DNA from 4 places in the Streptomyces sp. NPDC005181 genome. Region 1 is predicted to be linked to each of the others. Evidence: riboswitches for the same ligand, from Rfam matches in the RefSeq annotation. Region 1 holds a riboswitch; each other region holds the start of a gene.

What was found. Region 1 has a riboswitch for cyclic di-AMP ahead of ABZV38_RS26055 (LysM peptidoglycan-binding domain-containing M23 family metallopeptidase). Riboswitches for the same ligand answer to the same signal wherever they lie in the genome.
Region 2: it holds a riboswitch for cyclic di-AMP, as region 1 does, so the genes downstream of both, ABZV38_RS15565 (M23 family metallopeptidase) here and ABZV38_RS26055 (LysM peptidoglycan-binding domain-containing M23 family metallopeptidase) in region 1, are expected to answer to the same signal.
Region 3: it holds a riboswitch for cyclic di-AMP, as region 1 does, so the genes downstream of both, ABZV38_RS11785 (M23 family metallopeptidase) here and ABZV38_RS26055 (LysM peptidoglycan-binding domain-containing M23 family metallopeptidase) in region 1, are expected to answer to the same signal.
Region 4: it holds a riboswitch for cyclic di-AMP, as region 1 does, so the genes downstream of both, ABZV38_RS19690 (NlpC/P60 family protein) here and ABZV38_RS26055 (LysM peptidoglycan-binding domain-containing M23 family metallopeptidase) in region 1, are expected to answer to the same signal.

Annotation. Positions count from the first base shown of each region.
Region 1 covers NZ_JBEXID010000047.1:44,799-47,819, forward strand. Annotated here, with positions in the region: partial or broken gene ABZV38_RS26045 (STM4011 family radical SAM protein) at 1-104, shown strand, start outside; gene ABZV38_RS26050 (SGNH/GDSL hydrolase family protein) at 163-1,026, opposite strand; gene ABZV38_RS26055 (LysM peptidoglycan-binding domain-containing M23 family metallopeptidase) at 1,202-2,074, opposite strand; cyclic di-AMP (ydaO/yuaA leader) riboswitch at 2,078-2,237, opposite strand; partial or broken gene ABZV38_RS26060 (alpha-galactosidase) at 2,529-3,021, opposite strand, start outside.
Region 2 covers NZ_JBEXID010000019.1:90,915-93,935, reverse strand. Annotated here, with positions in the region: partial or broken gene ABZV38_RS15570 (aldo/keto reductase) at 1-3, opposite strand, end outside; gene ABZV38_RS15565 (M23 family metallopeptidase) at 203-1,321, opposite strand; cyclic di-AMP (ydaO/yuaA leader) riboswitch at 1,333-1,485, opposite strand; gene ABZV38_RS15560 (PP2C family protein-serine/threonine phosphatase) at 1,734-2,828, opposite strand.
Region 3 covers NZ_JBEXID010000013.1:23,115-26,135, forward strand. Annotated here, with positions in the region: gene ABZV38_RS11780 (GntR family transcriptional regulator) at 162-878, opposite strand; gene ABZV38_RS11785 (M23 family metallopeptidase) at 1,093-1,935, opposite strand; cyclic di-AMP (ydaO/yuaA leader) riboswitch at 1,948-2,118, opposite strand; gene ABZV38_RS11790 (pitrilysin family protein) at 2,327-3,021, opposite strand, start outside.
Region 4 covers NZ_JBEXID010000028.1:60,034-63,054, forward strand. Annotated here, with positions in the region: gene ABZV38_RS19685 (hypothetical protein) at 176-529, shown strand; gene ABZV38_RS19690 (NlpC/P60 family protein) at 623-1,789, opposite strand; cyclic di-AMP (ydaO/yuaA leader) riboswitch at 1,788-1,953, opposite strand; gene pcrA (DNA helicase PcrA) at 2,212-3,021, shown strand, end outside.

The sequences.
Region 1 (3,021 bases):
TCGCGGGCGGCGTACTGGAACGCGTACCGGCCGGGCCGGCGCACGTACCGGCGCACCGGGATCAAGCGTTGCTGCCGTTGCTCCCGGTCGCCGGACGGGCCTGAACGAACCGGACGGGCCTCGGCGAACAAGCCCGTCCGGCGGAAGAGGACACCGCGTCGACTACAGCGGCAGCAGGTCGGGCCGCTTCGCCTCGACGTGGTCGCCGGAGGACTCGCCGCGCAGCCGCCGTCCGATCCACGGCACCAGATATTCGCGTGCCCACTGGATGTCGTCGCGCCGTACCTCGAGCGTGCCGCGCTGCGCCTGAGGCGGCCACTCCTGGTCGGGGTCGGCCGGCACGCCGAGGCCGAGTACCTGGGCGGCGCGCAGCGCGACCCGGGTGTGTCCCTCGGGCGACAGATGGAGCCGGTCGTCGTCCCAGGCACGCCTGTCCTGCACGGACCGCAGCGACCACAGGTCGAGGACCGGGCAGTCGTAGCGGTCGGCGATCGACCGCACATGGGCGGTGTAGGTGGCGATCTTGCCGCGCAGATGGCGCAGCACGGGAACGCCCCGGGTGTCGAAGCCGGTGGTGACCATGACGGTGCCGACCGACCGGGTCAGGTCGGCGACCGCGCGCTCGAATCGCTCGGCCACGTCGTCGGGGTCGGTGCCGGGCCGGATGATGTCATTGCCGCCCGCGCAGAAGCTCACCAGATCGGGGGCGAGTTCCTTGGCGCGCGGCACCTGCTCCTCGACGATCTGGTCGAGGAGGCGTCCGCGTACGGCGAGATTGGCGTACCGGAAGTTCCCGTGAGCGGCACCTGCGGAACCGGCGGAACCATCGGTGTTCGTCGCTGCATCGGGGTCGGGCAGCTGGTCCGCGAGGAGGACCGCGAAACGGTCCGCCCAGCCGACGAAGGTTCCGTCCGGGCCGGGGTCACCGACTCCCTCGGTGAAGCTGTCGCCAATCGCTGCGTACGACCCGATGGCACCATGCCGGTTGTTGACGCCACGTTGAAAGTTTCTCGAATCGTCTGCCACAAGGGCACATCCTGCACCGCCGAATGTGACCTACGCGACCGTAATAAGGGGTTGACGGAGGGTGAGATAGACCACCCGGTCAGGTTTTAGTAAAGAGGGAATAAGTGAAGGGGCGGTGCGCCGCCGCGCACCGCCCCTTCACCAAGCCGTTCGGATCAGCCCTGATCGAATCCGATCAGACGGAGATTCCGTGCGAAGCCAGGTAGGCGACCGGGTCGATGTCCGAGCCGTACGCGGGGCCGGTGCGGACCTCGAAGTGGAGGTGCGGGCCGGTGACGTTTCCGGTGGCACCGGAGAGGCCGATCTGCTGGCCGGCGGAGACGGTCTGGCCCGCCGAGACGGAGAGCGCGGACAGGTGGCCGTACTGCGAGTAGCGACCGTCGGCGTGCTTGATGACGACCTCGTTGCCGTACGCGCCACCCCAGCCGGCGGTGACGACGGTGCCGGAGGTGATCGCCTTCACGCTGGTGCCGGTGGCGACCGGGAAGTCGATGCCGGTGTGGCTGCCGCTGGACCAGTTGGCACCGGAGGCACGGTAGTTGGTGGTGTGCTTGCCCGGGACCGGGGAGACGTAGCCGGAGCTGCTGCTCTGGGCGGCCGAAGGGGCGGCCGCGGGCTTGGTGACCACCGGAGCCTCCGACGGGGCCGCGGCGGGCTGCGTGGTGCCGGTGGCCGCGGCGGAGCCGCCGAGGGTCAGCTTCATGCCCGGGAAGATCAGGCTCGGGTCGCTGCCGACGACCTCACGGTTGTCCTGGTACAGCTTCTCCCAGCCGCCTGCGACCTTGTTCTCGGCAGCGATCTTCGACAGGTAGTCGCCGGCGACGACGGAGTACGTCCGGGTCTCGGCCTGCTTCTTCGCGACCGGGGCGGCCGAGGCGACGTGCGCGGCGGCGGCCGAGTGCGCGGCGGGAGCGGCCTGTTCCGCGGCGTGGGCACCGGTGGCACCGAGCAGCGGAAGGGCGATGACGGCCCCGCCGGCGCCGGCGGCGGCGACGCCACGAGCGAGGGTGCTGGACTTCTGGCGACGGTGCTTACCCGATATGGACATGAAGATTTTCCTCTCCGGCGCCTACGAGGTGAGCTGTCGGGTTCGGGCTGGAGGTGCCCGGTCGCACGAAGTGCGACTTCACCCCGAGCCGCCGGATTTCTCCGGTCGGCGGCTTACCTGGTTCCCCCGCTCCTGCCACACGATGAGTGGGTGCGAATTCCGGTCGGCGGCAGGATTAGGCGGTCCGTCCGGATTGACGGTGACCGTAAACGAGTGAGGACGGGCAGAACAAGCCTTCGGTTGCGTGCCGGAATCCGCGCCGGGAAATCGGCGCGGAATTCCGGTCACCCTCCGTGGATTAAGGATCTTGGCTTTCCGCGCGGTGTACGGATTACCCGGCCGCCGCGCCACCACACACCGTCACGGATATGATCCCGCTCACGAGAGACCCCTCATCTCCCGTATAAGTAGGGCATGTTCGACTAAATGCCCTAATACGGACATGTCATGAACATCATCCGCGGCGGAGCCTCAGCACCTTCGCGTCCAGGTCCCCCCGTAGACCCGTGTGCAACCCCTGATGCAGCAGCACGGAACCGTGGTGGACGGCGCCGGTGTCCAGACAGGTATAGGTCGCCGCGGGGTCGAGCCCGCGCAGCCGCAGGGCCGGCGGCAGCTCCCCGTACCTCTGTGCCTCCAGCCACATGAGCACCACGGTCTCGTCACCGAGCGTGTACTGCATAGCGCTGAGCCCACCGCGCGGCGCTCGCAGCCGGTACAGCGCCCCGTGCTGCACCACCGGGCGGATCTCCTTGTACAGGTCCACCCAGCTCCGGGCCTCGGCCAGCTCCTCGTCGCTCCACTCGGTGAGGTCTCCGCCGACCCCGAGCACCCCGGCCATCGCACTCACGAAGCGGAAACGGAGCGAGCTGACCCTGCTGTTGAGCTGGACATTCGGGCTGTCGGTGACCCAGGCGGCCATCACGCGGGCCGGATGGACCTGCCCG
Region 2 (3,021 bases), on a different contig from region 1:
CAAATGGATCAACGGAACCCGCCGCGCCCGCTATTCCGTCCAGGGGGCACCTGGAGGGCCCCGCACGGGCATCCACCGGGGCCTCTGCACGGGCATCCGCACCGGCATCGCAAGGACCGGGTGACAGCAGACCGGCAGCCCTGACGTCGGGGGGTGAGCGTCAGGACTGCCGGGGTTCAGGGGCCGGGGAACCGGCGCGGACTCAGACGGTGAGGCCCTTGTCGCGCAGCCAGGTCATCGGGTCGATGCCCGAGCCGTCCGGGGTGTGGACCTCCAGGTGGAGGTGGGGTCCGGTCACATTGCCGGTGGCTCCGACGCGGCCGATGGTGTCACCGGTGGTGACCTTCTGGCCGACGCTGACGTCGATCGACGACTGGTGGCAGAACCACAGCTCCGTACCGTCCTCGAGCTCCAGGACCGTGCGGTAGCCGTACGAACCGGACCATCCCGCCGACTTGATGGTGCCGGTGTGGACGGCCTTGATCGGCGTGCCGGTCGGCGCCGCGAAGTCGAGGCCGGTGTGGTAGCCGGAGGACCACATCGAACCGGCTTCGCCGAAGGTCGAGGTGATCGTGTACGAGGAGGTGGGGATGGCGTAGGAGGCGGCGAGCTTGGCGAGCCGTGCGGCCTCGGCCTTCGCCTTCGCCTCTTCCTCCGCCTTCTTCTTCGCGGCGGCGGCCTTGGTCTCGGCGGCGTCCTGCTTCGCCTTGGCCTCGGCGGCAGCCTTCTCCGCGGCGGCCTTCTCCTCGGCGGCCTTGGCCTCCGCGTCGGCGGCGTTCTGCTGCTGCTCGGCCTGCTGGAGGATGCGGGCGCGCAGCGCCTCGCCTGCGTCGGTGGTGCCCTGCTCGGCCTCGGCGGTGGTGATGCCGGCGCTGGTGAGCGGGGCGGCGGAGACCGCGGACTTCGCCTGGTCGGTGGCGGACTCGTCGGAGAACAGGGCGCCCACGCCGGGAAGGGACTTGGCGTCGGGGAGGTTGTCCGCGAGTGAGTCGGGAAGGGAGATGGAGACCGGCGGCTTGCTCTGCGCGGTGGCCATGCCGCCCGCACCTACGGCCGCGATGACGCCGACTCCGAGCACCGTGGAGCTGCGGGCGAGCCCGTTGCGCTGCTTGACGACGCGGTGCCTGCCGCGTACGGGGCGGACGGACTCCTCGGTGGGATTCCATTCCTCCCACGCCCGGTCGGTCTCACCGGAACCGTCGGCCGCGAACTCAGTGGTGAATTCGGCGCCGAAATCGGTTCGCTGCTCGGTTCCGTACTCGGTCGTGAAGGCGGAACCGAACCGGGAGGGGGCTTCGGGGGCAGGCTTGTTGGACGCCACGGGGGCGCACTCCTTTCCTTCCTTCTCGCCTACCGGGTTAGCTGACGGGTTCGGAGCAGGAAGGTCTCCTACGGATCCCTCTGCCTCTCGCGAGACACAGGTGTCCGATTCACCCCATGTAGGTGGTTCCCCGGTTCCCTTGCGGAATTCGGCGCTCGCGCACGGTGCCGCCACTGACGACGGCTGGGACAACCGCGCTGCGTTATCGAACGTTAATAGACAGACGGGTCCGATTCCAAGCCGTTCCCACTGATCGTTCATGGCCTTGGCCTGGACTTTACGGGACACAATCGGGCGGAAAGGGCGAGTTGACCGCTCCTCAGCCACTACCCGGTTTCTGACGTTGCGTCAAATGTTATGCGGAGCGGGGCCTTTCGGTTACGCACGGTGGCATCGCCCGTGTGGAGCCCCTTCACCGGCTCAGCTCTTCCTCACTCGCGTCCCGGCCCACGATCTTCACAGTCCTGCGCCGCTCCGGCTGCCCCTGCGCGGGACGTGCGACCGCGAGCAGCGCCATGTCGTCGGTGGACCTGCCGCCGGTGTGCAGCCGTACGTCGTCGGCCAGCGCGGACAGCAGCGCCTCGGGCGCGGGGAAGATCCGCCCGCGCAGCCGGGCCGCCGGATCGTAGAAATCTCCTTGGGTGTCGCGCGCCTCGGTGAGTCCGTCCGTGTAGGCGAGCAGCGTCGTCCCGGCGGCCAGCTCCCATACGTCGGCCCGGTCCGTCCACGCCCCCAGGTCCATGCCGAGCGGCAGCGCGGGCACCGTCGGCGCCAACACGTCCAGTTGGCCGTCGAGGTGGAGCAGCAGCGGCTCGGGGTGGCCTCGGTTGACGATCCGCACCTCGGCCGCACCGGGCGGGATCTCGGCGAGCACGGCGGTGACGAACCCCTCGACCGGATCGATCCCACCCTGCCGCGGCCTCTCCCGCGTCAGCGCCCGCTCCAGCCGCTGCGCCACGCCCTCCAGCGAATCCTCCTGCTCGGCGGCCTCCCGGAACGCGCCGATGACCACCGCCACCGTCGCGACCGCTTCGAGCCCCTTGCCCCGCACGTCCCCGACCACGAGCCGCACCCCGTACGGGCTCTCCGCCACGGCGAACAGGTCACCGCCGACGAATTCGTCCGCCTGGGCCGCCTCATACCGCGCGGCGACATGGAGTCCCCCGACCCGCTCGGCCGGGATCGGCAGCACGGCCCGCATGGCGGTCTCCGCGATGACCCGCGCCGAAGCCAGCTGCTCGTTGCCGCGCTGTACGACCCGGTTGATGACGACGGCGAGGACAGCGACCGTGATCACGGTGACGAGTTCGATGGACGGCACGACCGCCGGCAGCGTGCTGCCGGACAACCGCAGCGCGAGGATCGAGAGAACCGCGGCGATGCCGATCCGGACGGTGCTGAACAGCGAGAAGAACGGTGCGGCGATCAGCGGAGCGGCCACGAACATCGGCACTGCGGTGAAGGGCGGTGGGCTGAGGTAGTCGAACACCAGCCCGCCGACGATCATCAGGAACGGCAGCGCACGGACGAACCACCAGGCCCAGCCGCGGACCACGTCCCGCCCCCTGAGCCGCCCCCCGCGCAGTTTCTCCGCCATCCCCACCTGTGGTCTCCTGCCCGGCGCGCCCTGTGCTGTCCTGGGCAGGTGCGCCCTGTGGTCTCCTGCCCCGTACACGCACGGCTCTGTCCTGACCTGCACG
Region 3 (3,021 bases), on a different contig from region 1:
CTTTGACGGGGGGCCGCGGCTCTTTCGTTTTCACGAACTGCACCGATCTCAGGACCGATCCCGTCCACTCCCGAGCCGGTTTTCGGGACCACTCCGGAGCGAATTTGGGCAGCCGAAACAAAGCCCCGCCGAATTACATCTCTTTGTATACGGCGCATGTGTTAATGACGGCCGCTCGTGGTGTTTACGACATGTTGCGAAGTCCTCACCCGGCCTGGCCGCGGCGGGGCGGGCGCGCGGCCCGGGGTGCGGTCCGCGCGCCGCAGCCGGTGCGCGGCGGTGGCCCGCTCGGCGTGCTGCGCGGCCAGCCCCCTGGCCCGTTCCGCGTCACCGCGTGCGACTGCGTCCACGATGGCCCCGTGCTCGGCCCAGGAATCGGCGGGGCGGGCCGGCTGCTCGACCGCGTACATCCAGGCGATCTTGTGCCGGAGCTGGGTGAGCAGCGCGATGAGCCCGGGACTGCCGGAGGCCTGGGCGAGCGTCTCGTGGAACCAGCCGCCCAGCGAGCGGAGATCCTCCCCTTCACCCCGCCTGGCCCGCTCCTGACCGAGCCTGACCAGGCCGCGGAGGACTTTGAGGTGTGCCTCGGTGCGGCGCTGCGCGGCGCGGGCCGCACCCAGCGGCTCCAACAGCATCCGGACCTCCAGCAGGTCGGCAGCCTCCTCCTCGGTCGGCTCGGCGACACAGGCGCCGGCGTGCCGGCGGGTGACCACGAAACCCTCGGACTCCAGGGTGCGCAGCGCTTCCCGAACAGGGACACGGGAGACCCCGTAACGGCGTGCGAGCAGTTCCTCGGTGAGTCTGCTGCCGCGTTCGAAGACACCGGAGACGATGTCGTCACGGATTGCCGTGCATACCGAATGCGCCGGAATGCGCATGTCCGAACCTCCGCCTTAATCCCCGCGAAACGCGGCCGACCGACGCCTGTTCTGTGACTCTATTGCAATGCGACCGCATTTCCGATGCCGGGCCGAAATCCATGAATATCTTTTGGTCCGAAGACGGTTCGGCAAGCGCCCCCGACGGGGGCGGTCCGGGTACGACGAAGGCCCCGGCTTCCCGCGCCGGGGCCTTCGGGAGGTGCTGCGTCGGTCAGACGTTGACGCCGTGGGCGCGCAGGTACGCGACGGGGTCCATGTCGGAGCCGTACGACGGCGTGGTCCGGGCCTCGAAGTGGAGGTGCGGTCCTGTGGAGTTGCCGGTCGAGCCGGAGAACCCGATCCGCTGGCCCGCGCCGACGCTCTGGCCGACCGACACGCCGATCGACGAGAGGTGGCCGTACTGGGTGTACGTGCCGTCCGTCATCCGGAGCACGATGTTGTTGCCGTACGCGCCGCCCCAGCCGGCCTCGACGACCGTGCCGGCGCCGACGGCGACGACGGAGCTGCCGGAGGGAGCGTGGAAGTCGATGCCCGAGTGGCTGCCGGAGGACCAGAGGGAGCCGCTGGACTTGTAGCCGGTGGTGACGTAGGAACCGGCGACCGGGAGCTGGAAGAAGCCCAGGCGGGTGCGCTCGGCGGACCGGGCGGCGCGCGCCTTGGCGTCACGGGCCGCCTTGGCGCGGGCTTCGGCCTTGGCCTTGGCTGCTGCCTTGGCCTTCGCTGCTGCCTTGGCGTTCGCTTCTGCCTTCGCCTTGGCGGCGGCCTTGGCCTTGGCGGCCGCCTGGGCCTTCGCCTTGGCTGCGACCTCGGCCTGGCGCATCTGCACGTCGGCCTGGGTGGCAACCTGGTCGGCGAGGGTGCCCTCGATGGCGATGACCTGGTTCAGGCCGATCTCGCTGACAGAGGGGGCTTCGGCGCCGGCGGCGAGAGCCGGAGAGGCCAGCCCACCGATGACGCCGGTGGTGGCCAGAGCTGCGATGCCGGCGATCTGCGCGCTCTTGCGCGTCAGACGGCTCGGGGCACGGTGCTTCCCGGTGGGGCGGGTGAACGCCATGAAGTGGGTGGTCCTTTCCTTCCTTCTCGCCTACCGGGTTAGCTGACGGGTTCGGAGCAGGAAGGTCTCCTACGGATCCGCGAGCCCCACAAGAGGCGCGCAGGCATCCGATTCACCCCAGGGACTGCATGGGTCCCCGGCTCCCCAGGCTCGCGCCTGACGGGGACTCGGCGATGGCTGACCGGCGCCGCGGATGCGGCATACGAGTGACGGGCAGCGATGCCGACGCTAGGCGGGGGCACTTTCATTCACCAAACGGACAGGGCGTTTTGTAGCACATCCCACAGGGCATATACGCAACTTCTGTCCTAAATCGGACAAAAGGGAAGACCCCTGCGAGAAGCGACTCACGGGGGTCTCCCTATGTCCCTTTATGCGGTTATTTGATGCGTCAGCTGCTGACGACCGACACCTCTCCGATGCCCAGCGCCCGGACCGGCTCCTCGATCTGCGCGGCGTCGCCGACGAGGATCGTGACCAGACGGTCCACCGGGAAGGCGCTGACCACCGCCGCGGTCGCCTCGACCGTGCCGGTCTCGGCGAGGCGGGCGTACAGCTGCGCCTGGTAGTCGTCCGGGAGGTGCTGCTCGACCTGATCGGCGAGCGTGCCCGCGACGGAGGCCGCCGTCTCGAACTTCAGCGGGGCGACACCCACGAGGTTCTGCACGGCCGTCTCGCGCTCGGCGTCGGTCAGGCCCTCGGCCGCCAGCGTCCGCAGGACCGTCCACAGGTCATCGAGCGCCGGTCCGGTGGACTCCGTGTCCACCGAGCCGCTGATGGCCAGCATCGCGGCGCCCGTCGCCCCGGAGGCGGAGTCCGGCGCCGACGACCGCAGAACCTGCGCGAAGGCCCGTACGCCGTAGGTGTAGCCCTTCTCCTCGCGCAGCACCCGGTCCAGCCGGGAGGTGAGCGTGCCGCCCAGGCAGTACGTGCCGAGGACCTGGGCCGGCCACACGCTGTCGTGCCGGTCGGCACCGATGCGGCCGATCAGCAGCTGCGTCTGCACGGCTCCTGGACGGTCGACGATGACTACCCGGCCGGTGTCGTCGGCGGTGATCGGCGGGACCGGCCGGGGCTCGGCGGTGT
Region 4 (3,021 bases), on a different contig from region 1:
GGGGCATGGGGAAGAGTCGTAATGACGGCTATTGCCCGAATTTGGCGAGGCGATGTCATCAAGTGATCGGAGAAATCGCACCAGAGGCAGGCAATTGGTGCAGATGCGAGTGAAATGCACAGATCCCCCACCTCGCCGGAGGGCGGTGCTATGACCCCGGCTAGGCTGCGGCCCCATGGACGTACTCATCAATGTCTTCGTCGCGCTGCACATCATCGGTATCGCCTCCCTCCTGGGCGGCTTCCTGACCCAGATGAAGGCGATGGGCGCGGGCACGGCACGCTTCGTCCCGGCGATGCTGCACGGTGCGCTGACCATGCTGGTCACCGGTGTTGCACTGGTCGGGCTCAACCAGGCCGACGACCAGCCGGTCAACAACATCAAGATCGGCGTGAAGCTGGCGGTCCTGGTCGTGATCCTCGCGCTGGTCTACATCAAGCGGGACGAGGAGAAGGTCGAGAAGGGCGTCTTCGCGGCGGTCGGCGGACTGACAGTCGCCAATATCTTCATCGCGACCCTCTGGACCTGAGCCGGCCGCTGCCGCCCGAGCCGCCCCTGTCATTCATCGCGCGAGCCCCTGCCGGATCCGTCCGGCAGGGGCTCGTCGCTGTCCGGGGCCGCGCTACGCGGGCCGCACGCTGCCGTAGATCGGCATGTAATAGATCGACTCCTCGCGGACATTCGCCCCCGGCTTCGGGGCGTGGATCATCATGCCGTCGCCCTCGTAGATGCCGACGTGACTGATGTCGTCGTAGAAGAAGACGAGGTCGCCCGGCTGCAGATCCGCCGTCGCGATCCGCGTGCCGATCTCCACCTGGTCCCAGGTGGTACGGGGGATGTCGACGCCCGCCGCCTTCCAGGCGGCCTGGGTCAGCCCCGAGCAGTCGTACGACGAGGGGCCCGTCGCGCCCCAGACGTACGGCTTGCCTATCTGGGCGCGGGCAAAGGCGAGGACCTTCTCGGCCTTCGTGGTGGCGCTGGTGTCCGAGCCGGTTCCGGTCCCGGTGCCCGTTCCCGTATCGCCGCCGGATCCGGCCTGCTGCGCGGCCTCCTCGGCCTTGCGGTCCGCCTCGGCCTTGGCGGCGGCCTGCCGGCGGGCCAGCTCCTCCGCCTTGCGCTTGGCCTCCGCCTCCTTCTTGCGCTCCAGCGCTGCGAGTCGCGCCTTCTCCTCGGCCGTCAGCTTCGACAGCATCGTGCGGGCCTCGCCCAGCTTCTTCTGGACGTTCTCCTTGCTCGTCCGCAGCGTGGCCTGCGACTCGGTGAGCGTCTCCAGGCTCTTCACCGCCTCGGCGCGCTTCTCCGACGCCGCGGCCTGCTGGGTGCGGAAGTCCGTGACCGCCTTCTGCTGCCGGCCCGCCATCCGGGCCATCAACTGGTTCTGGTCGAAGTACGACTGCGGGTCGTCGGCCAGGAAGAAGGTGGCGGTCGGTGCGATGGAGCCGGTGCGGTACTGCGCGGCCGCGTACTCACCGAGCGCCCTACGCGCGTCGTTCAGCTTGTCGGCACGCTTCGCGACCTCGTTCAGCAGGGCGTCGGCCTTGCCCCGCTGTGCGGCGGAGGCCTCCTTCGCCTGGTTGTACTGCTGGGTCGCGGTGCCCGCCTGCCGGTAGAGGTCGTCGACCTTCTTCTGCACGTCCTCGATGCTGGGCTTCGGTGAGGCCGGCGCGGCCGTGGCGCTCTGCGCGGACAGCAGGGTCATCCCTGCCAGTGCGGCCGTCGTGAACCCGACGGCGGGGGTGGTGCTGCGCACACGGGTGCGCGGTTTGCGATGCGACGCCAAGGCCGGCATCTCCTTCCGTGGACCGCCTACCGGGTTAGCTGTCGGGTTCGGGCGGAACGGAAGGCTGCCCTACGGTCCGAATGAGGGATATGGACCGATTCACCCCGGTGATGCATGTGGGTCCCCGGTTCCGAACTCCCGCGAGGGCAGCCCGGATTCAGCGTGGGAGCCCGCTCGGCGTGGTTCGCCTCAGGTGGTACGGGCCGCCCGACCGAGCACGCTAGCCAACCCATGGTGCTGCTGTGAAGGTTGATGTTCGATATGCCCGATACATTTTCGTGACCTTGATGACGGGGTGGTGGTGCGGGCGGAGCGAGCCCCCTCTTCCCTTACGCGGTGTGGGTGCGTGGTCTCTGTATGTGCCCGTGTTCCGGGTGCGGTTAGCCATGCGGCCGCACGGTGTCGGTGCGGCGGCCTAGACTCGTCAAGCGATGAGCAGCCTCTTTGACGACAGTTTCCTGGCCGGCCTCCAGCACTCGGAGGAAGAGCCCCCGCCGCCCCCCGAGGACTCCGCACCCGAAGCGGTGCCGGAGGACCTCTTCGCGGGCGTATTCGACGCGCCCCCGCCGCCCAGGGACGCGTACTACCGGGACGGCGCCCACCGCCCCGTCATCGACGCCGCCGCCCTGCTCGACGGGCTGAACACCGAGCAGCGCGCCGCCGTCGTGCACGCCGGCTCGCCGCTGCTCATCGTCGCCGGGGCCGGCTCCGGCAAGACCCGGGTTCTCACCCACCGCATCGCCCATCTGCTGGCCGAGCGCGGGGTGCACCCCGGCCAGATCCTGGCGATCACCTTCACCAACAAGGCCGCGGGCGAGATGAAGGAGCGCGTCGAGCAGCTCGTCGGACCGCGCGCCAACGCCATGTGGGTCATGACGTTCCACAGCGCGTGCGTACGGATCCTGCGCCGGGAATCGAAGAAGCTCGGCTTCACCTCGTCGTTCTCGATCTACGACGCCGCCGACTCCAAGCGGCTGATGGCCCTGGTCTGCCGCGATCTGGACCTCGACCCGAAGCGCTTTCCGCCGAAGTCGTTCACGGCGAAGGTCTCGAACCTGAAGAACGAACTGATCGACGAGGAGACCTTCGCCGGGCAGGCCGCGGACGGCTTCGAGAAGACGCTCGCCCAGGCCTACGCGATGTACCAGTCCCGGCTGCGCGAGGCCAACGCACTGGACTTCGACGACATCATCATGACGACGGTCCATCTGCTCCAGGCGTTCCCCGATGTCGCTGAGCAC